DNA from 3 places in the Clostridium sp. CTA-5 genome. Region 2 is predicted to be linked to each of the others. Evidence: riboswitches for the same ligand, from Rfam matches in the RefSeq annotation. Region 2 holds a riboswitch; each other region holds the start of a gene.

Region 1 (11,216 bases), on a different contig from region 2:
ATCAAAGGGAGCATCTAGAGGTGAAGTGCTGTCTCATGAAATTACTCATCAATGGTGGGGACCAAAATGTAGAGATTCTGGAGAAGCACTTACTGTATATACTACTTATCGAGTGATGAAAGAAAAATATGGGGAAGAATATGTTCAAAAAAATTATGTGGATCAATGGAAGAAGCATATAAAAGACCAAAATAGTAATTTTTATATTAGACATCCTGAATATTTAGACATACTACCAGAAAAATATGCCACCGAGATTTTAAAGGGTGATAGAGTTATAGATCAATACTCTAAAAAGCCACTTCAAATTTTGAAAGCATCTCAATTGGTTGGGGGTGAAGATAATTTAGATAAAATTTTAGCTAATCTATATAAGAAAATAGAAAAAGAGAGTATTGCATGGCAAGATTTTTTAGATGCTTGTGGCCTTAAAGAGGAGGATTTGAATGTTGATGAGCTTATTTAAATATGAACTTAAACGATTGCTTTTAAATAAATTTTTTTTAGGAATATTAATTATCTCTGCTTTATACAGTCATCAAGTTATGTGTGGAGATATTATTCTTGGAGTTGCAAATACTGCACCATTTTCTGGATGGAGCTATGGAGTATACCTTGGTAAAATATTACCAATTTTACTTATTGCATAGCTCTTTTTTATATCTTTTCTTTATTCAAAACAAGAAAAAAAAGTACAAGTTTTAACTAAAGCAACTCCTATTGATCCATTTAAGTTTCAAATGTTACGCTATGGAACTATTATTATAGCTTTTATTTTAATTTCTCTTGTACCGATTGGATATAGTCTTTGGTTTTACAAAATAAATTTTCATTTTACTAACTTTGGAAGTTTTATATTTCCAACAATTATAACACTGCTACCAGCAATGTTGTTTGTATTTGGATTAGGAACGATTGGTGGGAGATATCATCAAGGAATAATTTTTGTACTAATGGTAGTTATGATACTTATAAACTATGTTTCACTACCATATGCAGTTGATTTATTTGGAGGAAATTTCTATTCTAATTATCCAGTATCTTTAGATATAGTGGAGCCAGCTTTTTCACTACCTAAAAATGTACTAATTGGGAAACTTGTATATGTACTAGTTGGAATTATGATGATATTAATAAGTATTATTTCAAAGAAGCAAAACAAATGTTAAATTATTAAAAAACAACAGAGATTGCGATTCGTAATCTCTGTTGTTTTACTCTTTTTTATTATTTATTTTTTAAACTTCATTAATTTCCTAGTAATATTTTTATTAGATACTATTTAACTACTAATTAAGATAATTATAATAGTATTAGGATAAGAAAAGTGGAGGAAACTTGAAAGGATTTCTGATTATAAGCCATTTAAATTCCTATGGGAATAATGTAAAAATGAATGTGATAATAAAATTTAAATGTGGTTTAACTTAGTATGTATTAAAACAATTGTTATTAAAGATTTTAATTTTTGTTTAAATATAAACGTTAGTGTGCAATACCTTTATAAACTAAAAAACACAATAAAAAAAGCAATAACTATCAATAACATATCACAAAACAATATATAAAGTTAAAACACTTTTGTATAATATTATAAAAGATAAATAAGTAACAAAGTAAAATTTAGATATATTTTAAAGAATACAAAATATATCTAAAAGTTAAAAAACAAAATAGTTATAGTATAATTTTATAAATCAATATTTAACTATAAAAATACATTATTGTGTTAGATTTTTATTAATTAGATTTTAAAAATTAGATGTATAAACATTAACGCTTATATCTTTGAGTTTGTAGTTTTTTATTAGTAAGATAATATAATTATAAATAATCATATTATCTTACTAATAAAACTATATTATTGTATAATTAAGATGTATAATTAATATAGGTTACAATGAAATAATAATTATTACTTTGTAAATAGATTAGGAGGTATTTAGTGATGAAAGGAACAGTTGTTGCAACATGGATGAGAACTAATAGAAAACTATTTGGAGATTCAACTGTTGATAAAGCAATGGATCATGTTGGATGGGGAAGTAATAAAATATTTTCACCTATTGAAAACATTAATGATCAAGAAGTAAAAAAAATAATATCATATATAGCTAAGGAACAAAATATGGAAGTTGGTATGCTTTGGAGAAAAATAGGACAAGACAATATACAATCATTTAGTAAAGATTATCCAGCATTTTTTAGACATGATAATGTATATTCATTTTTAAAATCTATGTTTGATGTTCATGTAGTAATGACAAAAAAATTTAAGGGAGCAAAACCACCTTTAGTTTTAATTGAGCCTATATCAAATAAGGAAGCTATATTTAGTTATAGTTCTTCTAGGGGAATGTTTGATTATTTTCTTGGGATGCTAGAAGGATCTTGCCAGTATTTTGGTGAAAAAGTAGAAAAAGAAGAATTATTAAGAACCAATACTGAACTAAAGATTAAGCTTACTTTTGAGAAAGATATATATTATAATAAAAAATACTTTTTTAATAATTTACTTTCCTTTGGATTTATTAAAAATTTTGGATTAAAAGCAGGAATATTTACGTTTTTAATATCAGCAATAGTTATGATACCTATGTTAGGTATAGATAATATATTTAAAGCATTAATTGGAAGTATTGTATCTGGTATAGGAACATTTTGTGGTGTTTCACTAATGATGTCTCCTACTAATTTAATAAAAGAAGAAATTAGTAGAATTATAAATAATCAATACAATATTGATGGACAAGTTACAACAAATGATTTTTTTGAAGATATATATAGTTTACTTAAAAGTCACAAAAAAGTTATACAAGCAGATTTTGTTGGATTTAAAGGTGTTACAGATGAAATGAACACTTTTGTAAATAATATAAATATAATTTCTGACTCAATGAATCATACATCTAATGAAATAGGAGGAGTTGTTGAACAGGTTGCAAATGGTGCTGTTATGCAAGCACAAAATACAGATAATGCAGTACAAGCACTTAATGGAAATATTCAAGCGTTAAAACTTATAGTAGAAAATGAAAATACTAATAAATCGCAACTTGAAGATGCAATGGAAAAGATAAATAATAGTTATGAAAATGTAGAGAATACTAGTAAAAGTATTTTAAAGTCTTTAGATACATTTAACGAAGTTAAAGACAAAGGTACACGTCTTGAAGGAAAAGCAAAAAATATAACTAGTATAGTTTCTATAGTTTCAGGAATATCCGAACAAACGAATTTACTTGCTTTAAATGCTTCTATTGAAGCAGCAAGAGCAGGAGAACAGGGAAAGGGGTTTGCTGTTGTAGCTGAATCAATAAGAAAGTTAGCTGAACAGTCAAAAGATGCAGTAGAAGAAATAAACTCTAATTTAAAACAATTTGTAGAAGAAATCAAATCCTTAGTAGAAGATATAGAAGTTCAATATAATTTATTAGAAAAACAAACAGATAGTTTAGGTATTGTCAGAAACATAAGTTTTGAAGCAAATAAATCTGTGCAAAGTGTAGCTATTTCTATGATAGAAACTATAAATAAGTTAAATACTGAAGCACATTCTATATCTAATGTTTATGATAGTATAGAGTCACTCGCTGCTATTGCTCAAGAGAATTCAGCATCTTCGGAAGAAGTAAGTGCTAATGTAATAAATTATACTAATGAAATAAAGAAACTTATAGATAATATATATGATTTTAAAGGAATTACTGAAACATTTAAAAATGATTTAGAAAAATACAAAATTTAATTTTCTAGAAAATAATATATTTTAAATACCACAAATTTAGAGATAATTTTGTGGTATTTTTATTAAATTTACTTATATTCTATAATTAGTATAAGTTTATATTGACATTGTTTAATTATATTGTTAAAATTATTAAAAAAGAATAGCTTATCAAGAGTGGTGGAGGGACTGGCCCTATGAAGCCCAGCAACCTACTTTAATTTAGTAGTTAAATTTAATTATTGCTAGTTTAGTAATAATTATCATTTTTATGTTTAAAATTATTTAAATTAAAAGCGTGGTGCCAAATCCTGTTAGATAAGAAGTTTAATATAATATATGAATATATAAATATATAAATAAAGCTTCACTATGGGTTGAGGCTTTTCTTTTTTGCTTAAAATTAATAATATAGGGAGAGTGTCGATGAAAAAAGAAGTAAGTATAAAAGCACTATTACCATTATTGGTATTTTTAATAGTGTATGTTGGAGTATCTTTGTTAGCTGGAGATATGTATGCAGTATCAGTAATAATTCCTTTTCTAGCATCAGCAATAACAGCATTAATGATGAATAAAGGAAAGAACTTAAATGAGAAATTAGAGATATTTTGTAAAGGTGCAGGAGATAATAATGTTATTCTAATGATATTAATATTCATACTCGCGGGAGCATTTGCTCAGGTTGCAAAAGATATGGGCGCGGTAGATTCAACTGTAAATCTAGGATTATCAATATTACCAAGCAATTTATTAATTGTTGGATTATTTTTAATTGCATGTTTTATAGCGCTTTCAGTTGGAACTTCTATGGGAACTATAGTTGCATTAGTTCCAATTGCTGTTGGTATAGCAGATAAAACTGGGGTAACAGTAGCAATTGCAGTAGGAGCTGTTGTTAGTGGAGCTATGTTTGGAGATAATCTATCAATAATTTCTGATACTACTATAGCTGCAACAAGAACCCAAGGATGTGAAATGAAGGACAAGTTTAAAATGAATTTTAGAATTGTACTTCCAGCGGCAATAGTAACGGCGATACTTTTTGGAATAGTAACAAGAAGTGCATCAGTTATTGATGTAGAAAAATTAGATTATAGTATAATTAAAATTATACCATACATTGCAGTTATAACATCATCATTAATGGGACTAAATGTTATGATTGTATTATTTGGTGGAATATTTATTGCGGGAACTATTGGATTTGTTTATGGTAGTTTTGACGTTATAGAATTTTGTAGATCAATTTCTACAGGGATATCTGGAATGAGTGAATTAATAATTATATCTTTATTAATAGCAGGAACAATAGCTTTAATTAAAGAAAATGGTGGAATAGAATATATATTGACAAAGGGATTAAAGAGATTTAAAAATAAAAGAAGTGCAGAGTTTGGCATAGCTACCTTAGTAAGTTTAGTAGATATATGTACTGCAAACAATACTATAGCAATAGTAACTGTAGGACCAATAGCTAAAAATATTTCGGATGAATTTGATTTAGAACCTAAAAGAGTTGCAGGAATAATGGATATGTTTTCTTGTGTTTTTCAAGGAATAATTCCATATGGAGCTCAATTAATTTCAGCTGCAGGCTTAGCAGCAATATCACCTTTTGCTATAATGCAATATTTATTTTATCCTTATCTAATGGGTGTATGTGCAATAATATCAATATTATGGTATCACAGAAACGAGTCTGAAAATTTAACATTAAAAGAAGAAATATCTTAATTTCAAAAATATATAATGTACAGCTAGTAAGCAAGAGTAGATTCTTAAGCTTACTAGCTTTTTTAGTGTGGATATAGAGCAGAATTTAAATAACGTATTATCTTTTTAATAAGTTAAATTATAATTTTTTTAGTATAAATAATTTATTTGTTAATACATATGAGTAGTTAATATAGTACTTTTTTTAGTAATTAAGTTATAATTATACTTATAAACTAAATTTGATATAAATTTATCTTGTAATATATTTAAGAAAGGAGTATTTAGTATTTTAGTTTTATTTAGATATGAAATACTAAAGATAATTTATGAATATAAAAAAAGTAAAAGGAAATACATTTTGTATAGATACAGGAATGACAAATATTCCTTTTTACAAAATTACTGAAGAGAAGATAATTATGTTAGACTCAGGATGGATAAAAGAAAGAGAAGGTATTGATGAAATTTTGAGTGAAAACAATTTTAAAGTGGAGAGTATATTATGTACTCATGCTCATATTGATCATATAGGTAATAATGCATATTTAAAAGAAAAATACAATTGCATTATTTCTATGCCAGCATATGAAGCTCTTGTATGTACGTCTAATGTTAATTTAAAGCTTTATTATAATAGTCCAACATTACTAAAAGCGGAGAAACATTTTGGACATATGGTTTGTAAAACTGATATTACAATTTCTAATGAAATGAATGAAATTTGTATTAATGATGTTAAATTTAAAATTATTCATACTCCAGGTCATAGTCCAGAACATATATGTATTATAACTCCTGATAATGTAGCGTATTTAGGAGATGCGCTTATAAGTTACGAAGTTATGAAAAGTGCAAAAATGCCATATGCGCTTATATTAAGCGAGGATTTAAAAAGTAAAGAAAAACTTTATAAGCTTAAATGTAATGATTACATAGTATCACATAAAGGAATATATAAACATAATAAAGTTAAAAAACTTATAAGTGATAATATAGATTTTTATGAAAATAGAGCAAAAAGTATATACAAACTTATATATGGAAAAATGACATTTGAAGAAATTTTTAAAACAGTAGTTAAAAAATTTAATATTCCAGTAAGAACACAATATAAGTATTTTATATTGGAAAGGATGCTTAAATCATATGTTGAATATTTAAATGAAAGAGGGTATTTAGAACTTAATATTGAAGATGGTTTTCTTAAATACTCAAAATCTATAAAAGAACAAGAGAGCTAGAGAATATCAAATTAAAATTCTTTTTATAATAGGACTAGTTGTTTATTAAATATATTCAATTAATGATTGTATTATATAAAAATCAAAAAAGTTAGTAAGCAAGATCAATTTCCCAAGTTTACTAACTTTTATTGTGGAGGCACCACCCAGATTTGAACTGGGGAATAAAGGTTTTGCAGACCTCTGCCTTACCGCTTGGCTATAGTGCCATATAATTATATTCAAATAATATAATGTAATTTCTCTATATAATTATAGTAGTAATTTTATAAAAAATTGTTACAAAAATATTAACTAAGTTTTTTATATATTTTTAAACGTCAATAATATATATTTTAAAAATAACTTTTAATCTTAACTTTACATTCTATAGAATAAAAAATAAAATATATTTATAATAAATTAAAAATTAAATACATATTCTAAAACATAACCTATTTTTTATATATTTAAATTAGAGTAGGTTAATGTGAGAGTGGGTGATTATGATTAAGAAACTTATAATAATAAATGGAACTATGGGAGTTGGAAAAACTACTGTAAGTAAAAGTTTATATAAAGCTTTGCCTAATTCAGCTTGGCTTGATGGGGATTGGTGTTGGATGATTAATCCTTTTACTGTAAATGAAGAAAATAAAGAAATGGTTATAAAAAATATATCTTATATGTTAAATAGTTTTTTAGCAAATTCATCTATTCAATATATAGTGTTTAACTGGGTTATTGATACTGATGAAATTATGAAATTAATATTAGACAATTTGGTTAGCAAATCATTTTACCTATACAAAATAACTTTGATATGTTCTAAGAATGAACTTATAAGAAGAGTTGGGTTAGATATATTAGATGGAAAAAGGGAAAAAGATAGTATCAATAGAAGTTTAGAGAGATTAATGTTATATTCTAAAATGAATACAATCAAATTAGATACTACATCAAAAAATATAAATACAATTGTAAATGAAATTAAAAGTTTAATAGAATAAGTGTATAAAAGTGCAAATTTATATTGTACTTTTATACACTTATTTGTTTATCGAACTTCTTTTCCAAATGGCATTAGTGATAATTTAGCAAGTTTTAAAGATTGAGCAGCAAATGGTATTCCGATTATTGTAATACATAAGAAAAATGCACTTATAAGATTAGCTATACAAAGGGCTAGTCCTCCAAATATAATCCATAATATATTTAACAGAAAACTTGTAGCACTATTATCTATTTCTACAATTTCTTTTCCAAAAGGAGCAAGCTGTAATCCAGCCATTTTAAAACATTGAAGACCAATAGGAATACCTACTATAGTTATGCACCAAATGATTCCTGTAAAGAACCATCCAATAGCATTAATAAAGCCTCCAAAAATAAACCAAATAATATTTCCTAAACAACTCATTAATAATACCTCAAATCTATTTATATATTTTTCTAGTATATTATACTAAAATTTTATAAAAATAGTATCTTAAATTATATTATTTAAGGTTAACTTAAACATTTAATTAGGTTTAATAAAGGTGAAAATAGATTATATAAGCTAAACGACTTTCCAATTAGAAATTAGAAAGTCGTTTAGCTTAATTTTTATTATTTTCATCATATAAATGGCAAGCAACTTTATGAACATTGTCTAACTCAATAAATTTAGGTTCGCATTCTTTGCAAATATTCATACATTTTGGACATCGTGTGTGAAATCTACATCCATTTGGTGGATTTATAGGACTTGGAACATCACCAGATAATATAATTCTTTCTTTTTTTATTTCAGGATTAGGAATTGGTATAGCTGATAAGAGTGCTTTAGTATATGGATGAAGAGGAGTAGAATAAAGAGAATTTACATCTCCAATCTCAACCAATTTACCAAGATACATGACTCCAACTCTATTACTAATGTGTTTAACTACATTTAATCCATGTGCTATGAATAAATACGTGAATCCTAATTTATGTTGCAAATCAGATAATAGATTTAATATTTGTGCTTGAATAGAAACATCTAATGCAGAAACGGCTTCATCACAAACTATAAGTTTTGGATTAACAGAAATAGCACGAGCAATTCCAACCCTTTGCCTTTGTCCACCACTAAATTCATGAGGATATCTATCTTTATGATATGGAGCAAGCCCAACATATTCTAGAAGTTCATTAACTCTTTTTTCAAGTTCTTGACCATTTGCAATATTATTGACTTTCATAGGTTCTTTTATTATATCTCCAATTTTCATTCTTGGATTCAATGATGCATATGGATCTTGAAATATTATTTGAATATTTTTGCTTATATCTTTTCTATTCTTTTTTCTTATTTCATTGATATCTTTTCCTTCGAATAATATTTCTCCAGAAGTAGAATCTAATAAGTTAACAAGAAGTCTTCCCATAGTAGACTTACCACATCCAGATTCCCCAACTATTCCTAAAGTTTCACCTTTATATATATCAAATGATACATCATCTACGGCCTTAACATATTGTGGATTTTGAAAAAATCCTGAAGAAGCAATAGGAAAAAACTTTTTTAAGTTTTTAATTTCCATTAATTTATCCATTGGCTTTTTCCTCCTTCTTTTTATATAATAAGCAACGAACTTTTCTATCTTCTAATGAGATTAAAGGTGGTTCTATATGAGTACATTTATCAAAACAATTTGGACATCTATCTCTAAAACTACATCCAGTTGGAAGCTCTAGGGGATTAGGAACAGTGCCAGGTATAATAAACAATCTTTCAACATCATCATCTATTTTAGGAATAGAGTTCAGCAGTCCTTTTGTATAAGGATGCTTTGGATCTTTAAAGATATTCTTTACTGAAGCTGTTTCAACGACTTTTCCACAGTACATAACAACCACCTTATCAGCAATTTCGGCAACAACACCTAAGTCATGTGTTATAAGCAATATTGAAGTGCCAAGTTTTTCTTTTAATTTTATCATCAATTCTAAAATTTGAGCTTGTATTGTAACATCTAGTGCTGTTGTAGGTTCATCTGCAATTAAAAGTTCAGGATTACAACTTAATGCCATAGCTATCATAACCCTCTGTCTCATGCCACCACTTAACTGATGAGGATAATTATTAATTCTTGTTTCAGGTGATGGAATACCAACAAGATTAAGCATTTCAATAGCTCTTTCTCTAGCTTGTTTTTTAGTACATTTCTCATGTCTAATAATTGCTTCAGTAATTTGTTTCCCAATTGTAAAAACAGGATTTAAAGATGTCATAGGTTCTTGAAATATCATAGATATTTGTTTTCCACGTAAACTTTGGAGTTGTTTTTCAGATTTTTTTAATAAATTTTCAGATTTAAAGAGTATTTCACCAGAAATTTTTATTTTAGCATTTTTAGAATGAAGTCCCATTATAGAAAGGGAAGTGACGCTTTTACCACTACCAGATTCCCCAACTATAGCAACCACTTCTCCTTTATCTATATTAAAATCAACACCATCTACTGCAACTACAGTTCCTTTTTTTGTTATAAATTCTGTCTTTAAATTCTTTATATCAAGTAACATTTAAATCAATCCTCCCTATGAATTTAGCTTAGGATCTAGAGCATCTCTTAATCCATCACCAAATAAATTAAATGCAAGAACTGTAAAAGTTATTGCAAGACCAGGAAATAAAATTATATGAGGAGCATTATAAAAATAACTTCTACCAGCACCTAGCATTGTTCCCCATTCGGCAAGGGGAGGTTCAACACCAAGTCCAAGGAATCCAAGTGCAGATGTTTCTAATATTGCAGTAGAAATACCTAGTGTAGCACGAACAATTATTGGAGATAAAATATTAGGAAGTATGTGTTTAAAAATTATAATAAAATCATTATTTCCTATAGCTTTAGCTGCTTGCACGTATTCACTATTACGTACAGATAAAACACATCCTCTAATTATACGTGCATATTCAGGAATAGTAACTATACTTATTGCAATAATAGCCTTTTCGAGACCTTTACCTAAAGCACTCATAAAAGCAATTGCTAAAAGTAGAGAAGGGAAGGCAAGTATTATATCCATTATTCTCATTAGAATCATATCAATTTTTCCACCAAAATAGCCGCAAATTGATCCAACGAGTATTCCAATAGATAATGCTATAGAGACTGAGATAAGACCTACTTTTAATGAAATTTTAGTTCCATCAATTACTCTGCTAAAAATATCTCTTCCTTGTTCATCAGTGCCGAAAAAGTGAGAAAGTGACGGTGCTTGAAGTGAATTTGATATTTCCCCATTATAAGGATTATATGGCATTAAAAGTTTGCCGAATATAGCAATAAAAATTATTAAGATAATAAAAATTAGTCCCGCAAGAGCAGCACGATTAGAGATAAGGAGTGCTATAAAATTTTTAAATCTATTAAAATTAGTATTTTTTACCAACTCTACTTCGGCTAAAGGAGTAGAGTTTTGTTGTGCTAAATTATTATCCATAACAATTTAACCTCCTTCTAAGAATATTTTATACGGGGATCGATATAAGAATAAAGCAAATCAACTAATAG
Region 2 (11,216 bases):
TCCATCATTCCTATGCTATTAGGGTTCATTATTGGAAGATCAAGACCATTAGCTAATGCTAATGCTAAAAATGTTTCATTTATAAGTTCCCTACATGGTAATCCAAAAGATATATTAGACACTCCAAGTAAAGTTTTTACACCTAATTCTTCCTTTACTCTTCTTAAAGCCTTTAACGTTTCTTTTACCTCTGCTTGCTGTGCAGATGCAGTTAACACTAAACAATCAATAAATACATTATTTTTATCTATACCATATTCTTTAGCCTTATTTACTATCTTTTCAGCAATCTTAAATCTATCCTCTGCTGTAGGAGGTATCCCCTTTTTATCTAAAGTAAGACCAACAACACTTGCTCCATACTTTTTTACTAAAGGTAATATTTTTTCTAATACCTCATCTTCTCCATTTACAGAATTAATAATAGGTTTACCATTATAAATCCTTAATCCCTCTTCAATAGCTTCTATATTTGATGAATCTATTTGTAGAGGTGTATCTATAATGCCCTGAATTTCTTTAATAACCTTTTTCATCATTTCTTTTTCATTTATTTCAGGTAGTCCTACATTTACATCAAGTATTTCTGCTCCTGCCTCAACTTGATCTATAGCCTGCTTTAATATATAATCTATATCATTATTTTTAAGTGCTTCTTTAAATACCCTCTTTCCTGTAGGGTTTATTCTCTCACCAATCACCTTTACCCCTTCAATTTTAACTAATTTTGATGGTGTACATACAGATGAAAACTCAATTTTGTTTCTTTTTAGTTTTTTATTATTATCTGCAATTATTCTTAATTCATTAATAAATTCTGGTGTAGTTCCACAACATCCACCGATTATACTTACACCTTCTTTAACAAATTCATTTACCCAATAAGCAAATTCCTTAGCTGTAATATCATATATTGCTTCGCCAAAAGATAATTTAGGTAATCCCGCATTAGGTTGTGTCATTATAGGTAGATTAGTTGATTCTTTTATTTTTTTTACTATTGGGAGTAATTCCTTTGGTCCTAGAGAACAATTTACACCTATAGCATCAGCTCTTAATCCTTCTAAAGTAACTGCCATACTTTCTGGAGTACACCCTGTAAAGGTTCTACCTGTTTCATCAAATGACATTGTACAAAATATTGGTAGATTAGTATTTTCTTTTGCTGCTAATAAAGCTATCTTCGCTTCATAAAGGTCTGTCATAGTCTCAATTAAGATTAAATCTGCGCCTGACTTTTCTCCTTGTATAAATTGTCTTTTGAATATATCATAGGCTCTATCAAAGCTTAATGTACCCATAGGCTCTAAAAGTTCACCTATAGGTCCTACATCTAAAGCAATATAAACATTATTATTTTTTCTCGCTTCTTTGGCTATATTTACTGATGCATCTATAATTTCTTCAACTGTAAATCCAGTATTCTTTAATTTTAATTCATTTGCCCCAAAAGTATTAGTGGTTATAACCATTGCTCCACTTTTAATATACTCTTCATGGACTTTCCTTATAATTTCTTTTTCATTTATATTAAATATTTCAGGATTTTCGCCAAGCCTTAATCCCTCTTTTTGAAGCATTGTCCCCATAGCTCCATCAAATACAAGTATATTATCTTTTATAAATTCTTTAAGCCCCACAATTAGTCCCCTCTCTCCTAAAATTACAGTTATTATAATTCTTACAAACTTCACATCCTCTTTGTTTTTCCTCTTTCTCCTTTGGAATAAGTCCTATTATTGCAGTTACTGATTTCCTTGGAAATAATAAATGATGTGAAGATACTGTAAGTCCTATTGTTTTATCTGCATTTAATGTATTTACTATATTCTTTTGAATATCTAGTGATAAATCTCCATACCCTGGACTATATCTAAATGTTATAGCAAGACCTTCTTTTCTTGCATCTAACCTTATTTTCTCTTCTATTTGATCTAAAACTTCTTCTATTGCCGTTGTTGCACAAGCATCTAAAATTAAAGCTTTTGTTAATTTTGTTGTTTCATATAATTTAATTTTTTGTTCTATTTTATTACCTATAGTTGCTGCTATGATAAAAGTTTTCTCTGCATAAAGAAGATGATTTTTAATATCCTCACCGTTTAATATTAAATTAGTTCTATCTATATGCACACCATCCTTTTCATTATGGTTTTTATACTGAGCATAAACATATTTAGGTACTATTAAATCTTTACATTCTTCTATAGATTTATTGATCAATTCATCCATTGATTCATTTAATTCTTGCTGTTTATAACCTAAATACCTAAGGACTTCATCCTTAGGTATTTTTAGTTGTTTAATATTAAACATTTTATTCTCCGTATATGTTAAGTGAAAAACCTCTTTCTAGTGCTTCCTTAGCATATTCTTTTGCACCAAATAAAGATAAATCTCTATAATTTCCACATTGAATATCATTAGCTGCTGGTATTTCTGTTGCTTCTACAACTTTTTTTAATGCCCATTCTAAAGCTTCTTTTATTTCTGCGGCTTCTCTATCACCCCATATACTTAAATAAAAACCTGTTCTACATCCCATAGGTGATAAATCGATTATACCTTCTAATTTTTCTCTAAGTTCATGTGCTAATAAATGTTCAAGACCATGCATTGCTGCTGTTCCAAACTCTTCTTTGTTTGGTTGAAGAAATCTTATATCGAACTTTGTTACCTTATCACCAAGTTCTCCATTAAGCAAACAACATTTTCTTATATATGGTGCTTTAACCTTTCTGTGATCTAATTCAAAACTTTCTACTTTTTTCATTGTGTATCCTCCTAAACTAACTCAATTTTGTTAACTGTTGATAAAATGTTTTCTATGCTACTACTTATTTTTTTTGCTAAATATGCATTATTCATAATATATACATGTATTCCATCCACTCCTGTAGAAATAAGATCTACTATTTGTTCTACAGCATAAGCAATACCTGCATCTCTTAATGCTTCAGGATTATGTTCATATCTTTCCATTATTCTTTTAAATTTATCTGGAAGTGATGCCCCACTTAAAGATATAATTCTTTCTATTTGTTTTTTATTAGTTACTGGCATAATCCCTGCTTGAATTGGTAACCTTACATTAGCAGCATGAACCTCTTCTTGAAAATTATAATACAAATTGTTATCAAAAAACAACTGAGATATAAAATAAGATGCTCCTGCGTCTTCCTTTCTCTTTATACTTTCAATTTCTCTATATAATCCTTTATGCTCAATATGGCCTTCCGGATAACATGCTGCCGCTATATTAAAATCTCCATTATTACTTATGTGTTTAATTAATTGATTAGCATGAACTAATTCACCTATGACCTGTTTCTCTTTTGGTATATCTCCTCTTAATGCAAGTATGTTTTCTATATTATTCTTTTTCAATTCATTTAAATAATAGGTTATATCATTTTTAGTTGAACCAATACAAGTTAAATGTGCTACTGATTCTATTCCATATTTATTTTTTACAAGAGAAGATAATTCTATTGTTCTATTATTTTTAATACTGCCACCTGCCCCATAGGTAACACTTATATAATCTGGATTCAATCCTTTTAACTCTTCTAACGTATTATAAATAGTTTGTATGGATGAATCTACTTTTGGTGGAAAAATTTCAAAAGAAAAAACCACCCTTTTATTTTTAAATAAATCTTTAATTTTCATTTTTTCGCCCCCTTTTTAAATAAAAAAAATGCCTAAAGGGTTTTTCCTTTAGGCATAATAAACTTATACTAAAATAAAATTCCCCTTATCTATCAGTCAAATCACTGCAGGATTTAGCACCTTATATATTAATAAATATATTGGTTGCTGGGTTTCACAGGGCCAGTCCCTCCACCACTCTTGATAAGAAATTATTTCTAATTATATATTACTTTATAATGTTTGTAAAGTTTTGTTTGAAATAACATAATTATAATCTAGAAGTCATATAAAATATATTATATTTTAATAAGTAAAAGTGTTATAGATATAGCACTAAATATAAAACTTATTATCATTATGTAATTAACTACTTGTTTAGGTGTAAAACCCTTTTCTTCTAGTCTAAAATGTATTTGACTTCTATCTGCTTGATAAACAGGTTTTCCCTCTGAAAATCTTTTAAATATTACAAAAAGATTATCGAAAATAGGAACAGCTAAAGCTAAAATAGGAATAAATAAGCTTAGCACTGTTGCCTGCTTAAAAGCACCATCTAAAGCTGTAATACTTAATATAAACCCTAAAAGATTTGCTCCTGAATCTCCCATAAAGACTTTTGCAGGATATCTATTATAATATAAGAATCCCAATATAGATCCAGCTAAAACTATTGAAATAGAAGCTGATATGTCTTGTTTTAATATTATCGCAGCAATAAAAAATGTTATTGCTGAAATAAATGAAATGCCACCAGCTAAACCATCCATTCCATCAGACCAGTTTATTACAGTTGTAACCCCAAAAATCCAAGTAATGGTTAAAAAGAATTGAATAGTTGTACTCAACCATACAAACTCTCCAGTAAATGGATTAGTAAATCCTCTAAATGCAATGCCAGCATTAAAAACAAGAATTGCAGCTAATAACTGAACTATCAACCTTGGGAATATCGGAAATTCTTTTAGCCTCGTTTTATAATAGTCATCAACAAGACCTATTAATAATATAAGTGTTGATGATAAAAATATTACTATTTGCTGCTTAAAATCATTTTTTACAAATAAAAAATAAGCCATAAAAAAAACTATATATAAAGTAAGTCCACCACATAATGGAGTCTCTTTTTTATGTTGCTTTCTCTTAGTAGGTTTATCTGTAAATTTTAACTTAATAGCCAACTTCATAATAAGTGGCATAATAATAATTCCCAATATAAATGGAACTATCATTGCTAATATATATTGCATGTTTCTCTACTCCTTAGTTGTATGAAAGTATTATATAATTTCTATTTTAAATAAAATTTCTAAGTAATTCTAATCTTAGTTGAAGTTACCCATATTTGATTATACTATTAAAGGTATATCATAGCAATTACAAAATTATTAAGCTTTTAAATTATTCCATAATTAGTATTTTTGCTTTGCTCTAATTACTTAAGTAAAAATACCAAAACAGCCATTTAACATTTCTATTTAGAACTATTAACTTTTCTTGTAAATATCTTTGTTTATAAAAAAATAATTGTTATATACTAATTAACAATTATTTTTAACTTTAAAATACTGATATATTTAAAAGGACTTTTGGTAATATAACCAAAAGTCCTTTCTATTTTAAGCTCTTTGTTCAATCATGCTCTTAACTTTCATTAATCTAGTTGTAGCAGATCTTTCATTTTCGTCTAATCTCATTCTAATATACTTTATTGTCTCTTGAAGTTGAGGAATTGTTCTATACTCAAGAGCATTAACTCTTCTTCTAGTCTTTTCTATTTCATCAGCCATAAGTTGGCATGACTTTTCTACTTCTGCAAGTTCTAATAGCTTTGGAAGAATTCCATAAAGTTTAGAAAGTGTATCGTCAAGTTCTGAAGAGGTATTTGCAAATCCGTAAGGATATATGCTTCCTTCATCTCCTTCAAGTTCTCTCTTGAAGTTCATTACAGGAACAGATACACTCATTACATTCTTTTCACCAACTTCAACTGAAATATGCTCTTTAGGATATACTATAGCTTCTTCTAAGAATTCAGAACTCATTACAGCTCTTGCCATAACAAAATCTTTTAAAGAACCTTGTAGTTGTTCTTCAACTTCTTTTCTTAAGTTATTGTTATATTTAACAAGATTAATGAATTGTCTCATTAACTCATCTTGTTTATCTTTTAAAAGCTTATGACTTCTAGTTGATGTTGCTAATCTTTTCTTAAGTCTAGAGAGTTCCATTCTAGTAGGATTGACGTTTAAAATTGCCATAGACTATTCTTCCTCTCTTGGCATGTATTTCTCAAGGTATTCATCTCTAATTCTCTTAAGCTCAGTTCTTGGAATCATTTTTAATAATTTCCATCCTAAGTTTAGAGTTTCTTCGATTGTTCTATTTGTATTAAAGCCTTGTGATACATATTCTGCTTCAAACGCTTCTGCAAATTTAGCAAGTTTCTTATCAGTTTCTGATAAAGCAGATTCTCCTAAGATTGCTGATAATTCTTTTGCTTGCTTACCTTGTGAATATGCCGCAAATAATTGATTCATAGTATCTGCATGGTCTTCTCTAGTCTTTCCTTTACCAATACCCTTATCTTTAAGTCTTGAAAGTGATGGTAAAACATCTATAGGTGGCATTAAACCTTTCTTATATAATTCTCTTGAAAGGATAATTTGACCCTCTGTAATATATCCTGTTAAGTCTGGAATTGGATGAGTTTTATCATCTTCTGGCATTGTAAGTATTGGAATTTGAGTGATTGAACCCTCTTTTCCTCTTAATCTTCCTGCTCTTTCATATAATGTAGAAAGGTCAGTATAAAGATATCCTGGATATCCTCTTCTACCTGGGACTTCTTTTCTAGCTGCTGAAATTTCTCTTAATGCTTCTGCATAATTAGTAATATCAGTCATTATAACAAGAACGTGCATTCCTTTTTCATAAGCTAAATATTCAGCTGTAGTAAGTGCCATTCTTGGAGTAGCTATTCTTTCGATAGCTGGATCAGATGCAAGATTCATGAATAGAACTGATCTATCAATCGCACCTGTAGATTTAAATTCATCAACGAAGAATTGAGCTTCTTCAAATGTTATACCTATTGCAGCAAATACAACGGCAAACTTAGAATCTGAATTTAAAACTTTCGCTTGTCTTGCGATTTGTGCTGCTAATTCAGCATGTGGAAGTCCTGATGCTGAGAAAACAGGTAATTTTTGTCCTCTAACTAATGTATTAAGTCCATCAATAGCAGAAACTCCAGTTTGAATAAATTCTGATGGAAAATCTCTTGCCATTGGGTTAATAGCTTCACCATTTATGTCTAATCTTTTTTCTGGTATTATATCTGGACCATTATCATTAGCTCTACCCATACCATCAAAAACTCTACCTAACATATCTTCAGATACACCAATTTCAAGTGGTCTACCTAAGAACTTAGCTTTAGTTCCTTTTAAGTTTATTCCTGTAGATCCTTCGAAAATTTGAACCATTGCTTTTGATCCATTAACTTCAAGAACCTTACCTCTTCTTTTTTCACCAGTTTGAAGTTCTATTTCAACCAATTCATCATATTTAACGCCTTCAACACCTTCAACAACCATCAAAGGGCCAACAACTTCAGTAACTGTTCTATACTCTTTAAGCATTTGCTACCCCTCCTTTGCTTATTAAATCATTAATTGCAGCTGTTAAATCAGTAAAAATTTCATCCATTTTATCTAAGTCATTTTCATGGATATATTTACTTCTTGCAATTCTATCTTTTAAATCTTCAAGAGCTAAAATTTCATTTAAGTAAACTCCAGCTTCTAATGCTCTTTCAGCTTCTCTCTTATATCCAATAACAAGTTTTAACATCTTGTATTGTTTCTTAAGAGAAGTGTAAGTATCTATTTCATGGAAACTATTTTGTTGCAGATAGTCTTCTCTTATTGACTTAGCTACATCAAGTTTTAATCTATCTTGTTCTGAAAGTGCATCAATACCAACAAGTCTTACTATTTCTTGTAAACTAGATTCTTCTTGAAGTATAGTCATAGCTTCTAATCTTAATTGTCCCCAATCTTCTGCAACATTTTCATTCATCCAGTTATCAACTTTATCTCCATATAATGAATATGAACTTAACCAGTTAATTGATGGGAAATGTCTTTGATATGCAAGTTGAGCATCTAGACCCCAGAACACTTTAACAATTCTAAGTGTTGATTGTGTAACTGGTTCTGAAATATCTCCTCCTGGAGGTGATACTGCTCCTATTGCAGTGATTGATCCTACTCTTCCATCATTACCCAAACACTCAACTTTACCAGCTCTTTCATAATAATCAGCAAGTCTTGATCCAAGATAAGCAGGGTATCCTTCATCACCAGGCATTTCTTCAAGTCTACCAGACATTTCTCTTAGAGCCTCTGCCCATCTTGAAGTTGAGTCAGCCATGATTGATACTGAGTATCCCATATCTCTGAAGTATTCAGCAATTGTAATACCTGTATATATTGAAGCCTCTCTAGCTGCAACTGGCATGTTTGAAGTATTAGCTATAAGAACTGTTCTCTTCATTAAGCTTTCTCCAGTTTTAGGGTCAATAAGTTCTGGGAACTCATTTAAAACGTCAGTCATTTCGTTACCACGTTCTCCACAACCAACATAAACAACTATTTCAGCATCTCCCCATTTAGCAATTTGATGTTGAGTAACTGTTTTTCCTGCTCCGAATGGACCTGGAATTGCAGCTGCACCACCTTTAGCAACTGGGAAAAATGTATCTATAACTCTTTGTCCTGTAAGCATCGGTTCAACTGGATTAATTTTTGATGCATATGGTCTACCTTTTCTTACTGGCCATTTTTGCATTAAATGCACTTCTTTATCTCCATCAGCAGTTTCAACAACAGCAACTGTTTCAGTAACTGTAAATTCTCCACCTTTGATTTCTTTAATTTTTCCTTCTATACCTACTGGTATCATTATTCTTTGTTCAACAACAGGTGTTTCTTGGACTGTTCCTATAACATATCCTGAAGCAACTTCATCTCCAACTTTAGCTGTTGGTTTGAATTCCCATTTTCTTGTTCTATTTAATGATGGAACTGATACCCCTTTAGTTAAGAAGTTTGACTTAGCTGCTTCCATAAATGCATCTAGCGGTCTTTGTATTCCATCAAACATTGATTCTATAAGTCCTGGTCCAAGTTCAACACTTAGAGGTTCTCCAGTAGTAACAACTGGATCTCCAGGTCCTATTCCTGATGTTTCTTCATATACTTGAATTGATGCCTTATCGCCTCTCATTTCGATGATTTCTCCGATAAGTCCTTTTTGTCCAACCTTACATACGTCGTATATATTAGCTTCATCCATACCTTCAGCAACTACTAAAGGTCCTGAAACTTTAATTATCTTTCCGGTCTTCACCTTACCAACCTACCTTCCTATAAAATATTAACACCTACAGCTTTTTCTACGTTATCGCTAATTCTTTGCATACCTATATTTAATGTTCCTTGATTGCTTGGAATTAATATTACAGCAGGAAGTACTTCTCTATTGTATCGCTCTATTGTTTCTTCGATACCTTGAGCTACTTGCTCTGTTACAAAGATAACTGCGTAATCATTTTTAGCTAAGTTATCGATAGTTTTTCTAGCTTCGTTATCTTCAACTACTGGGAAAACGTCTATTCCTAAAGCTTTAAATGCTAAAACTGAATCCTTATCTCCAACTACTCCTATTTTTTTATACATAAATATCACGCAGCCTTTCTCTTACTACTTCCGCAGAAATATTATTGAGTTTGCCAACCATTATAATTCTTATGATCTTAATTTCTGTTTCTTTAGCATAAATATAAGCTAATACAGGTTCAACACCGAAAGGTATTATCTTAGCATCCTTCATCATACTCATGATGTAGTTATCAACTAATTTTTCTAATAAACTTACTGAACCTGTTTTAGTATAATATTCTACACCATTTTTAATAAACTCTGCATAGTCTGTATAAGAAAGTTTAGTAGATATATTTTCTACTACATCATTTAGCATTCCTAATAGCTTATCCTTATCTAAAGAACCTCCTTCAATAATAACTGAAGCAAAGAATTCCCTACCTTTGTTTTGTTTTTTTACTCTTAAAAGAGTTTTTAAATTTGTAGAATCAATAAGTGCTTCTACATATTTATCAACAAAGCCATCTTTTATTTCATTCTTAATTTGTACTAATTGTTTAAACATATATTTATCTAAAATAATATCAAGCATTTGAGGGTCTTTAGTATTACTAAAGTTATTTATTGCTTCTTCGATTCCTTCTCTCATAACTAAAGATAAATCTCTTATGTCGTTATTTTCTATTAAATATTTTAATTTGGAAACTTCTATAGTTCCAACATGTATTAATAAATACGATAGATCTTGTTTAAGAAACATACCCTTTAAAATTACTTTTATATTTTGATAATCATATTTAATACTCATTAAGTCTATAAGAGACTTTACTGGGCTTATATCATACATTACGTGAAATAATCTTTTTAATTCTTCACTTAATATTAATTCATAATCCTCTGCTCTCTTAACATTTGTCATAACATTGGCATACTCTGTTTCTTGAAGCACTTTTAAAGCTTCATTTGCAGAATTGGAATCAATCATTCTGTCAATTTTTGATTTATCAAGGAGTTTTGTCTCATATACCCTTATTCTTGGTATAACTTGACTAAATTGCATTCCATCCATTAGTTAACCTCCTTAACTAAATAACACTCTTGCCACTTCAAGACCTAATTCGTCTCTTAATGAATTAACTAAATCCTCAAAAGTATTATTTATTTCTATGCCATCTTTTTCTAATATAAATCCACCTTTAAAATTTCTAGTTTCTTTACTTAGAATTATTTTTCCTTTTGATCCAAGCTCTTTATTTATTTCTGATACAAAATCTTCATCAACTATTTTTTTGCCTTGATCATTTAATATTAGATTTTGGTCACCACATATATTTGTATTTAATATAGCTGATTTAACAAATTCTTTAAAATCATCATTTGATATATTACAAAGCTCTTTAATACTAGTTTCAAAAACTTCATTTAAAATAGTTTGTTTTGATTTTAATTTTTCGTTTCTTGCTTGTAATTCTGCACTAGAAATGATTCTTTCTTGTCTTGATATAGCTTCTCTTTCAGCTTTTTCTATAATAATCTTTTCTTCTGAAGTAGCTTCTTCTTGCTTTTTAGCAATAATCTTCTTCTTTTTATCTTCTGCCTCTGATAAGATTATTACTTTTTTATCTTCTGCATCTTTTATGATTTTAGAAGTTAAATTGTTTATGTTAGACATAATCTTCACATCCTAATCCTATATTAAGCTCTTATTTAAATACACCATTTACTAATAAGAATGATACAACGAATCCTAATAATGCATATGTTTCAACCATTGCTGCAAGAATCATACCTTTAGTATTGTGTTCTGGTTTTTTAGCTAGTATTTGAATACCTGCTGCTGCTGCTTTACCTTGAGCAATACCTGACCATAAACCTGCTATAGCTATTGGTAAACAA
Region 3 (11,216 bases), on a different contig from region 2:
GTTGAATTAATTCAATATATAATGAAAACATTAGGTATAGATGAAGATATAAGCTATAGATTCTCTAAATGGGATCCAAATAATACTGAAAAGTATATCAATGATCCTGAAGCTTGGAACAAAACTCAAGATACAATGAGAACTATATTAGATCATTTAAAGATTGATTATGTTGAAGCTGATGATGAAGCTGCATTCTACGGCCCAAAACTTGATTTACAATTTAGAAATGTTCATGGTAAAGAAGATACATTATTCACAGTTCAAATCGACTTTGCTCTAGCTGAAAGATTTGATATGAGTTATGTAGATAAAAACGGTGAAAAGAAACGTCCATACATCATTCATAGATCATCAATTGGTTGTTATGAAAGAACTTTAGCAATGCTTATAGAAAAATATGCTGGTGCATTCCCTACTTGGCTTTCTCCAGTTCAAGTAAAAGTGTTACCAATATCAGATAAATACAATGATTATGCTGAATCAGTTGTTAAATCATTAAGAAACAAAGGTGTTAGAATCGAAGCTGATTATAGAGCTGAAAAAATCGGTTATAAAATCAGAGAAGCTAGACTTGAAAGAACTCCTTATATCTTAGTTGTTGGAGAAAAAGAAGCTGCTAACAATGAAGTTTCTGTAAGAAGTAGAAAAAATGATGATGAAGGTGCTATCAAATTAGATGCATTTACTGAAAGATTATTATCAGAAATAGCTAATAAAGAAAGATAAAATTTACTATAAAAAAGTAGTGTATAAGAAAAAACTTATACACTACTTTTTCTATTGTTCATAATATATTTTAAACAGTGTTGATATTCTAGTATAAGGGCGAACTGGCATTGGAATTTGCTTTTTAGAACTCTTAATGAAGATTTGTACAATTAATTGCTTGTCAACAATCTTTGATTGGGAACATGCATTAATTGGACTAATCTTTATTTTTAGAGTTCTTAAAGTAAATTCCTCTGTCCATGAGCTTTATACTACAATATCAACATTTACTTAAAAGATAGCGTAAATATTAAATTTTATCTAGTGCTTGTTTAATATCTTCTAATATGTCATCAATATTTTCTAATCCTACAGATAATCTAATAAGTCCAGGAGTTATTCCTGCTGCTATTAATTGTTCATCTGTAAGTTGTCTATGAGTTGAACTTGCTGGATGAAGTACACATGTACGAATATCAGCAACATGTACTACCTTTGATGCTAATTTTAAATTATCCATAAATCTAATTGCATTTTCACGATTTCCTTTTATAGAAAATGATATTACTCCACTACATCCTTTTGGTAAATACTTTTTAGCAATATCATTATATTTGTTACCTTTAAGTGTTGGATAATTTACAAATTCAATTTGATCACATTTATTTAAAAATTCAGCTACTGACTCTGCATTTCTACAATATCTTTCCATTCTTATATGAAGAGTTTCTAACCCTAAATTTAAAAGGAAAGCTGAATTAGCAGATGGGTAAGCTCCTAAATCTCTCATTAATTGTACTCTAGCCTTTGCAATGTATGCAGATTTCCCAAATTGTTTTGTATATATTACACCATGATAAGAATCATCTGGTTCTGTAAACTCTGAGAATTTACCATTTGTCCAATCAAAATTTCCACTATCAATAATTACACCACCAACTTGAAGTGCATGTCCATCCATATACTTAGTAGTAGAATGAATTACTATATCTGCACCAAATTCTATTGGTCTACAAAGAATAGGTGTTGCAAATGTATTATCAATTATTAATGGAACATTATTTTTATGTGCTAATTTAGAAAACTTTTCAATATCAAAAATTGAAATCGCCGGATTTGCAATTGTTTCCCCAAAAACAGCTTTTGTATTTTCTTTAAACTCTTTTTGTATTTCTTCTTCACTTGCATCAGGATCAACAAACGTACACTCTATTCCAAACCTTTTAAGTGTTACTGCAAAAAGATTAATGGTTCCCCCATATATAGTAGATGCACTTATAAAATGATCTCCAGATTTAAGAATATTTAATATGCTTATTAATGAAGCTGCTTGGCCTGATGTAGTACAAAGAGCACCTACACCACCTTCTAATGATGCTATTTTTTCTTCAACAGCCCCAACTGTTGGATTAGAAATACGAGAATACATATGACCATCAGCAGTTAAATCAAATAATTTTCCTATATGTTCTGTCGAATCATATGTATAAGTTGTACTTTGATAAATTGGTAATACTCTTGGCTCTCCATTTTTAGGATAATACCCTTCATGTAAACATTTTGTTTCAATATTCATAATATATAGCCCCCTTTAAAATTTATAAAAAAATAAAAGCTATTTCTCTTTAAGATAGAGAAATAGCTTATAAAACAATATAACTTAAAAACTATAATACATCTCTTATCTTTCAGGCAAATACCTGCAGGATTTAGCACAATTCTAACTTATGATAGTTAGCTGTTGCTAGGCTTCACAGGGCCAGTCCCTCCACCATTCTTAATAACAGATTATTTTTTATATACATTAATTATACTCTAAAACTAAATATTTGCAATAAAATTTATTATAATAGACTATTTATACTTAACTTTATGTGCAAAGTATATAGAATAATTATTTATATTTCAAAATATAAATAATTATTTTTTACAATTAATATCTTCTATTTCAGTTATTATATATTCTATTGGAATATCATGAACATCTGTAGGTACTTTATTTATAACTTGGAAATCATAAGCTAGTGCGACTTTATTTAATGGCTTTGAGATTTTTTCTAAATACCTATCATAATATCCTGCACCATATCCCATTCTTCCGCCACACTTATCAAATGCAACACCTGGCATAATTATCAAATCAAATTTATTAGGATCTTCTGCTGATTTATCTTCTGCTGGTTCTAAAATTCCATATTTATCTTCAATAAGGTTTTCTAATGATAATATCTTTACTGCTTCCATTATTTTTGTTTTATAATTTGTTCTAGGTACATAAATATTTTTCTTATCCTCTAACGCTTTCATTATAATGTTTTTAGTATCAATTTCTGAGTTATAAGATACATATATAAAAATATCATTACTTTGTAAATAGAATTCACTTTGTATAAATTTATTATATATTATCTTATCAGATTTTATTTTATTATCTAAATCCATTTCATTTCGAATTTTTAATATTCTTTTTCTTAATTCTTTTTTTTCCTCTATTAAATTCACTCTATATACGCCCCTTAAAAAATAATTTCTATTTAAAATATTCAAATATATTAACTACCTATATTTTGTTATACATAAGTATATCCAAAACTTATTACTTAAACAACTAAAAAAATATAATATATATTGCAAATTTAGATGTTCAGTAGAAAATTTACAGTTATTTAATTTATTAAACATTTCTTATTGCAATATACATACCACATACGCTTAAAAAAATTTACATAAACTTTTTCTTAGGTTTATATTTAATAAAAAAAGCTTTAATTGTATAATCTATTTAATATATATCTTCTAATTAAGTTAATACACTTATAATTTTTTATTTAATTTTTATAGAAAATATATATCTGTATTAATATTATCTAATTAGAATAATATATATAATAAATTTTCTATATAATCTTTTCACTATTGGAACTTATATAGAAACTAATAAAGGTGGGGCAATAAATGAGCAAATTAGAAGAAATAATGCAATACAATAAACAATTTGTAGAGAATAAAAAATATGAAGAATTCATCACAACCAAAACACCAAAAAAGAAAATGGTTATATTATCCTGTATGGATACCAGATTAACAGAATTATTACCTAAAGCTATGAATATAAAAAATGGGGATGCAAAAATAATAAAAGATGCAGGTGCAACTGTAATGCACCCTTTTGGAAGTGTTATAAGAAGCATACTAGTTGCAATCTACGAATTTGATGCTGAAGATATTTTTGTTGTAGGACATCATTGTTGTGGTATGAGTAATTTAGATACAAAAAGTCTTGTTAAAAAAATTATAGATAGGGGTATTTCAAAAGAAACATTGTCTTTATTAAATAACTCAGGAATAAATGTTGAAAAGTGGCTTCATGGATTTGAATCTGTTGAAGATTCTATAAAAAAGAGTGTAGAAATGATAAAGAGTCATCCTTTAATTCCTAATAATATAAGAGTACATGGTTTAATTATGAGTCCTGAAACTGGTGAAATTGACATAATTGTAAATGGTGATATTTAAATTATATTTAATATAAATTTATCTACATAAAATGCATTTAAATTTAAAGCTATATTTTAACACAGTATTAATACTATAATATAAAATTAATTAATCAAAGATTCCTCTTTAATAATAACTTTAAAATAAAAAGTTAGATTATCCAAAATATTATATTTTATTAAGATAATCTAACTTTATATTATTATTTTTGTTATATCTTTTAATCTATAAAGAACTTTATTTAATATACACTAAACTTTACAATCCTCAAAAGAAATTCTTGGTTTTTTAAAAATAACATCTTTTTTTATACTATAATTCTCTTTATCTATAGTAACTCTATAAATATTAGGACAGCCTTCCTCTCTCCACTTTTTCATATAATTTATATTAGCTTCTGTCTCATTATAATAATTTTCATCATAAAAATCTGAAAACTCTAAATATGACAATATACTATTTATATCTAAAACTAATTCTTCTTTATTTATATTTTTAAATATTGGAACAAAAAACCTTAATGGTATTTCATAATTATATATACCCTTTATCTTTTTTCCTTCCATTATAGCTCTTTTAAATAATAAATTATTTTCGTCAATACTTTTAATCTTTAATTTAAAAACTATTTGTTTCTTTTTATTTTTTTCTAATTTAACTTTAATCATCTATCCACCAACTATCACAACAATAAAATTCTATAAATATATTTTATCATTCAAAATAGTCTCTGTCTAAATTTAGTACTATGTATAAATAGAATTCTTAATATTATGAACGATTTTATTCACTAACACTCATAATTTTTAATGGTAATGCTAATAATACAGCACCTCCAACAATATTCCCAAATGTTACCCAAAATAGATTTTTTACTATTAAAGCTAATGGTAAACCACCTGATGAAAAATATCCTACTGAGAAAATTCCCATATTAGCTATGCTATGTTCAAATCCTGCAATAACAAAACCAAACACACACCAAAACATCATTATAAGTTTTCCACTTTCTGATTTTAACCTTATTGTTGATAATACACCTAAACATACTATGAAGTTACATAATATTCCTCTTAAAAACATATCCATTATTGGAAGATGTAATTTTATTTCTACTATCTTTGCAACATAATCTTTAATCAAATTCATAGATGCACCACTTTTTACAAAAATGAATGATAAAATTATTGCTCCTATAAGATTTCCTAAATAACTTAATCCCCAAACCCTTAAGACCATTTTTAAAGTACATTTTTGGGTATAAAAACCCATTCCCATAACTAAATTGTTACCTGTAAAAAGTTCTCCTCCTAGAAAGACAATTAATGCTAATGCTATTGAAAATGTAGCTGCAACCATAATTTTTGAGACTTCTGGATGATTATTAATTAAAACTGCTCCAGTTGTATAGGAAAGTATTATTGCTACTACTAAATAAAAACCTGCAACAATTGCTCTAGTAAGATATTTAATCGTATTATCTTTTGATAAATTATATTTGTTTTTTGCCGAATTTGAAATAATGTCCATATCACTAATATACATCTTTTTCTCCTTTACTCATTTAAATATATTTTAAGATATACATAAGTTATATATGTTATTATTGTTTGTCCACTTTAAACATTACACTGTAATTATAAATGTAAACTATATTGTAACTCTTATTATATATAACATTATATTATCTTAAGTTTTTATTAAAAACATGGGTAAAAATAGGCAAATTATATTCTCTATTTATAATAATTAAACTTATTAAGTTAATAATTTTTTTACCTAGATGATTAAAAGTCTATGTAATTCTAATTCGATAGTATAATATAGATACTCATTTTCTATATTAATCAAATTAAAAATTATAAGTATATTCACTTAATTAGAATATATATTTAAGACGCTTTAATTAGGAATTATTTCAAATTTTGTTCTATCTATTTATATAATACCTTCTTAAATTCTAAAAATAATATTGTTAATGTTTTAACAATATTATTTTAATATAATTTATTAAATTCTTCAATCCATTAAATTATTTTTTTGTAATTTAATTATTTTTGTGCGTATTTTTTATTTATTTCGTTTTTTAAACATTTATAATAATCTTTTTAATAAAAATATGCTATATTAAACATCATATTAAATACGTATTTAAAACTATTATTGAAAACTTATATTTATTTTGGTTATTATTGTTAATATATATACAAACAACTTTTTTCATTCAATATAAATACTCCTTATTGTTAAATATATCCGAATCCCTTTATAAAAAATACCCATAAAAATATGGTTATCACTGCAAATGCAGAAGTAAATACAACAAGTTGTCCTGCTAATTCACTATCGCCATCCATTTGTTCTGCCATAGTAAATGATGATACTGCTGTTGGTGCTGCAAGCATTATCATTATAGTTGCAAGTTCTATTTTTCTAAATCCTAAAATTATAGCAATAGGTATAAATATACCTGGTATTATTACCAAACGTCCAATAATACCTATTATTAGCTGTCTTGTATATCCTTTTATTTTATTAAATTTAAATGATCCTCCCAATACAACAAGTGCTAATGGTGTTGCTACTTTTGATAGATCACTTATTGTTTTTTCTATTACATTAGGTAACTTTATTCCATTTAACATAAAAAATATACCTAGCAATGAAGAAACTATAAGTGGATTAGTTATTATACCCTTTATAGTCTCTTTAAGATTAATCTTTCCACCTCTAAAAATTTCTAAAACAATTACTGCTAAAAAATTAAACATTGGTACAATTATAGCGATAAGCAATGAAGGGACCCCTGCGTTTTCCTCACCAAATAAAGATAATGTAACTGGCAATCCAAAAAGTACAAAATTACTACGAAAAATAGCTTGTACTAATACTCCTCGTTTCCTGTTCTCTTTTTCTATTATTGGTACAATAAAGCACATACTTATGCAACTTATCAATATGGTACTTGGTGCAAAAATTACTAATTTAAGATTAAATACACCATCTAAATTAGTTTTATATACATTAAAAAATAATAATAAAGGTAAAAAAGTTTTAAAGGTAACTTTGTTCATAACCTTCAACGTATGATCATCAAATAAGTTTATTCTCCTAATAAAATATCCTAATGTAATAGTAATAAATAATGGCAACACTACATTAAGTGATAAAATAATATTTTCCATTTTTCTCTCCTAATTAATCTCTAGTATAATCTGGATTTTACAAAATTAATTGTAACATATCTTATAATTACCATTTATTATTATAAAACATTGAAAAACTATTAACTACATTTTGTCCTATATTATATATAAAATTATTTTATAACATATAAAAAAATTGCTAAGCGACTGTGGAGCGTCGATTTTTTTTAGCCATGCACCCTTTCCAAACGTAGTGCAGGAATAATTGTGTGGCCTGATTATTTTTTATTCTTTAGGTTTTATTTCTTAATCTTTAAGAAATAACATAATATAAGTTATCTACATATTTCAAAAAATATAATTTCCTAAAGAATAAAAAAATCACCATATTAAATAACTTTTATTTAATATGGTGATTCGTTGAATATACTATATTTAAAATTAATCTATATTAGGCACATTCAAAAAAATAGTAGACCAGTATGCTAGTCTATTTTGTATGATACTGCGTCAGCAAATTTAGCTAATAGCTCGCTATTAACTAAATTTACTTCCTTGTCTGACGCAAAATATACAACGCCTCTTTGATCTATTATTTTATTTCATGTGCCTTATATTTACTTAAAGTCTCTTTAATGAAGGATGAAATTTCTTCAATTCCACCATTTTTATTAGATTCTATATTAATAACCATTTTAGGTTCATGTAATGAACATCTTAAAATAAACCATCCATCACCTAAATTTTTGTTACATACGACTCTTATACCTTCTTTATTGTTTTTATCCAATTGCATATTTTCATTGCTGTCAACTACATTAGTAACTTCATTTAATATATTATTTGAAATTTCTTTGTAGTTTTGTTCTGATAAATTTATTCTTATTTCCTTTTCTTCAACTGGATGCTTTAAAGTTGATATTAAGTCTTCTATACTTTTACCCTCTGTTTTTAATTTTGCTACTTTTATCAATATTTTAGCTATTAAATAAGCTCCGTCATCTAAAAAATAATTTTCTTTCATTGCCGCATGTCCAGAGGTTTCAATTGCTATATGGCATTCTTCACCTTCATTATTTAATCTTACTGCCTCATTTATAACATTCTTATACCCTTTTTTAAATCTATGATATTTTCCACCTAAACTTTTTATAAAGTCACCTAAATGATCTGATGCTACTGAATCTGTTACTATGGTTGTTTTTTCATGTTCCTCTAATACAATAGCTGAAATTACTGCTATAAGAGAATTTCTATTAATAGCATCACCATTTTTATCTACTAAACCTGCTCTATCAACATCAGTATCAAAGATAATACCTAAGTCACAATTATTTTTAAGTACAGCATTCTTTATAGACTCCATAGCTTCTTTATTTTCTGGATTTGGAATATGATTTGGGAACATTCCATCTGGATCTATAAATTGACTTCCGTTTGTATCTGCTCCTAATACATCTAAAACTTTTTCCTTAAAGAATCCTCCTGCTCCATTTCCTGCATCAACGATAATTTTTAATCCCTTTAATGGTGTATTAAAATCCTCTTTTGAATTAACACCTTCTCTTATTTTTTGCACTAATATTTTAGAATAATCATCAATTAAAGGTTTTATTGTAGTCATTCTTCTTACTTCAATATCCCTTATAATAGTATTATCTTCTTTATCTATTTCCTCACATGCTAGGTCTAAAACTTGCTTTATATCACTTTTTTCAAGACCACCTTCTTTGGTAAAAAACTTAATTCCATTATAATAATACGGAAGATGGCTTGCTGTAATCATTATAGCTCCATCACATTTATATCCTTCCATAACTGTTGTCATAAACATAGCTGGTGTAGTACTAATATTACAATCGTATACACAAACATTATATCCAACTAGAGTTTTTATAATTGAATGCTTAAATCCACTTCCTGTTAGTCTAGAATCTATACCTACTGAAATTTTTAAATTATTTATTTTTTTTCTGTTTAAAAGCCATTTATAAAAACCTTTAGTTATAGCTTTTACTTCTTTATCAGTTAAATTTATTTCTTGAAAATCATTTTTTAATGCAATCCCTCTAATGTCAGTTCCATTTTGTAAGTTATATAAACAGTTATTGTCCATGTCTTCCTCCCCCTATTTACTAACCCTTAATATTATATTAATAGATTATCATATTTTTTCTTTAATATTACAATATAGTAATATTTTACATTTTTAAATAGTAATGATATTATACTATAAAATTATTTATTTTTATATCATTAAAATAATATTTTATAAAAATTTTATTCTTTAATATTATTTATACCTATTTTTTAAGTACATTCTGATATAGTTTATCCAAGAATTTAAATTTTTATAATTATTTTTAAAAAAAGAGCCAGACATTTTAATTAATTAAAATATCTAGCTCTCTAAACTCTCTTAGATATATTTTTTAATCTTTTAGATTAACATATACTTTTTATTATTCTACAGTAACTGATTTAGCTAAATTTCTTGGTTTGTCTATATCGCATCCCTTAGCTTTAGCTACATAATATGATAATAGTTGAAGGGCAGCAACACTTAATACTGGTGCAAACATATCCATAGTTCTTGGAATATAGATAACTTCATCTAAAACTTCTTCTAATCCCTTAGTTCCTTGATAGCAAACCCCTATTACTCTAGCTCCTCTTGCTTTAATTTCAACGATATTACTTACCATTTTTTCTTTTAAAGCTTCTTGAGTTAATAAAGCAATTACATTTGTTCCATCTTCAATTAATGCTATAGGACCATGTTTTAACTCTCCACCTGCATATGCTTCAGCATGAATATATGATATTTCTTTAAGTTTAAGTGATCCTTCTAATGCGACTGCATAATCAAGACCTCTACCTAAATAAAATACATCTTTTTCTTCATGCATTTTTTCAGCTATTGCTTTTATCTTATCTCTATCTTCTAAAACTAGTTCTACCTTTTCTGGTAAATCTAATAATTCTTCTTTTAATTTTTCTAATCTATCACTCTTTAATCTTCCTAATATTTTAGCAAATGTCATAGCCATCATATACATTCCAATTATTTGAGTTGTATAAGCCTTAGTAGATGCAACTGAAATTTCAGGACCTGCTAATGTATATAATACATGGTCAGCTTCTCTTGATACTGAACTTCCAACTACATTAGTTAATGCTATTATAGTAGCTCCAATATTCTTACTGTTTCTTAAAGCTGCTAATGTATCTGCTGTTTCACCTGATTGGCTTATTACAATAACTAAAGATTTATCTGTAACTAATGGATTTCTATATCTAAATTCAGATGCTATATCCACTTCTACTGGGATTTTTGCAAATGATTCAATTAAGTTTTTACCTACAAGTCCAGCATGATATGCAGTACCACAAGCTACTATAAATACTCTATCTGTATTTTCTAAATCTTCTTTAGTGATTTTTAAATCATCTAAAAGCATACTCTTTTCCATTGAAATTCTACCAGCCATAGTATCTCTTATAGCTCTTGGTTGTTCATGAATTTCTTTTAGCATGAAGTCTTCGAATCCACCTTTTTCAGCAGCATCTTCACTCCATGTAACATGATAAACATCTTTCTTTATTTCTTTTCCGTCTTCAGAATAAAGTTTAACCCCATCTTTTGAAAGAACGGCTATTTCATGATCTTCTAAAAGATATACATCTCTTGTATAACTTAATACTGCTGGAATATCTGATGCAATAAATGATTCATCTTTTCCTAAGCCTACAATTAAAGGACATTCTTTTCTTACTGCTATTAATTTATCTGGTTCATCTTTGCTCACAACACCTAAAGCATAACTTCCTTCAAGTCTCTTAAGTGTTTTTACAACAGCT

Evidence for each region. Region 2 has a riboswitch for S-adenosylmethionine ahead of metF (methylenetetrahydrofolate reductase [NAD(P)H]). Riboswitches for the same ligand answer to the same signal wherever they lie in the genome.
Region 1: linked by a shared signal. The riboswitch ahead of ACYUET_RS03775 (Na+/H+ antiporter NhaC family protein) and the one ahead of metF (methylenetetrahydrofolate reductase [NAD(P)H]) in region 2 are both predicted to bind S-adenosylmethionine.
Region 3: linked by a shared signal. The riboswitch ahead of ACYUET_RS12790 (O-acetylhomoserine aminocarboxypropyltransferase/cysteine synthase family protein) and the one ahead of metF (methylenetetrahydrofolate reductase [NAD(P)H]) in region 2 are both predicted to bind S-adenosylmethionine.

Annotation. Positions count from the first base shown of each region.
Region 1 is NZ_BAAAAT010000001.1:804,152-815,367, forward strand. It holds gene ACYUET_RS03755 (M1 aminopeptidase family protein) at 1-466, shown strand, start outside; gene ACYUET_RS03760 (hypothetical protein) at 453-650, shown strand; gene ACYUET_RS03765 (hypothetical protein) at 741-1,169, shown strand; gene ACYUET_RS03770 (heme NO-binding domain-containing protein) at 1,949-3,748, shown strand; SAM riboswitch class I at 3,893-4,052, shown strand; gene ACYUET_RS03775 (Na+/H+ antiporter NhaC family protein) at 4,154-5,464, shown strand; gene ACYUET_RS03780 (MBL fold metallo-hydrolase) at 5,773-6,687, shown strand; tRNA gene ACYUET_RS03785 (tRNA-Cys) at 6,822-6,896, opposite strand; gene ACYUET_RS03790 (AAA family ATPase) at 7,173-7,676, shown strand; gene ACYUET_RS03795 (YccF domain-containing protein) at 7,724-8,086, opposite strand; gene ACYUET_RS03800 (ABC transporter ATP-binding protein) at 8,268-9,248, opposite strand; gene ACYUET_RS03805 (ABC transporter ATP-binding protein) at 9,241-10,221, opposite strand; gene nikC (nickel transporter permease) at 10,237-11,145, opposite strand; gene ACYUET_RS03815 (ABC transporter permease) at 11,163-11,216, opposite strand, start outside.
Region 2 is NZ_BAAAAT010000007.1:20,211-31,426, forward strand. It holds gene ACYUET_RS13345 (homocysteine S-methyltransferase family protein) at 1-1,640, opposite strand, end outside; gene ACYUET_RS13350 (methionine synthase) at 1,630-2,316, opposite strand; gene ACYUET_RS13355 (S-ribosylhomocysteine lyase) at 2,318-2,773, opposite strand; gene metF (methylenetetrahydrofolate reductase [NAD(P)H]) at 2,785-3,672, opposite strand; SAM riboswitch class I at 3,755-3,862, opposite strand; gene ACYUET_RS13365 (MraY family glycosyltransferase) at 3,951-4,901, opposite strand; gene ACYUET_RS13370 (V-type ATP synthase subunit D) at 5,271-5,912, opposite strand; gene ACYUET_RS13375 (V-type ATP synthase subunit B) at 5,916-7,295, opposite strand; gene ACYUET_RS13380 (V-type ATP synthase subunit A) at 7,288-9,066, opposite strand; gene ACYUET_RS13385 (V-type ATP synthase subunit F) at 9,084-9,395, opposite strand; gene ACYUET_RS13390 (V-type ATP synthase subunit C) at 9,388-10,389, opposite strand; gene ACYUET_RS13395 (V-type ATP synthase subunit E) at 10,402-10,992, opposite strand; gene ACYUET_RS13400 (V-type ATP synthase subunit K) at 11,024-11,216, opposite strand, start outside.
Region 3 is NZ_BAAAAT010000006.1:79,693-90,908, forward strand. It holds gene thrS (threonine--tRNA ligase) at 1-729, shown strand, start outside; gene ACYUET_RS12790 (O-acetylhomoserine aminocarboxypropyltransferase/cysteine synthase family protein) at 1,022-2,287, opposite strand; SAM riboswitch class I at 2,390-2,498, opposite strand; gene ACYUET_RS12795 (5-formyltetrahydrofolate cyclo-ligase) at 2,632-3,213, opposite strand; gene ACYUET_RS12800 (beta-class carbonic anhydrase) at 3,667-4,227, shown strand; gene ACYUET_RS12805 (hypothetical protein) at 4,461-4,877, opposite strand; gene ACYUET_RS12810 (formate/nitrite transporter family protein) at 4,993-5,754, opposite strand; gene ACYUET_RS12815 (AEC family transporter) at 6,456-7,394, opposite strand; gene ACYUET_RS12820 (phosphohexomutase domain-containing protein) at 7,948-9,471, opposite strand; gene glmS (glutamine--fructose-6-phosphate transaminase (isomerizing)) at 9,818-11,216, opposite strand, start outside.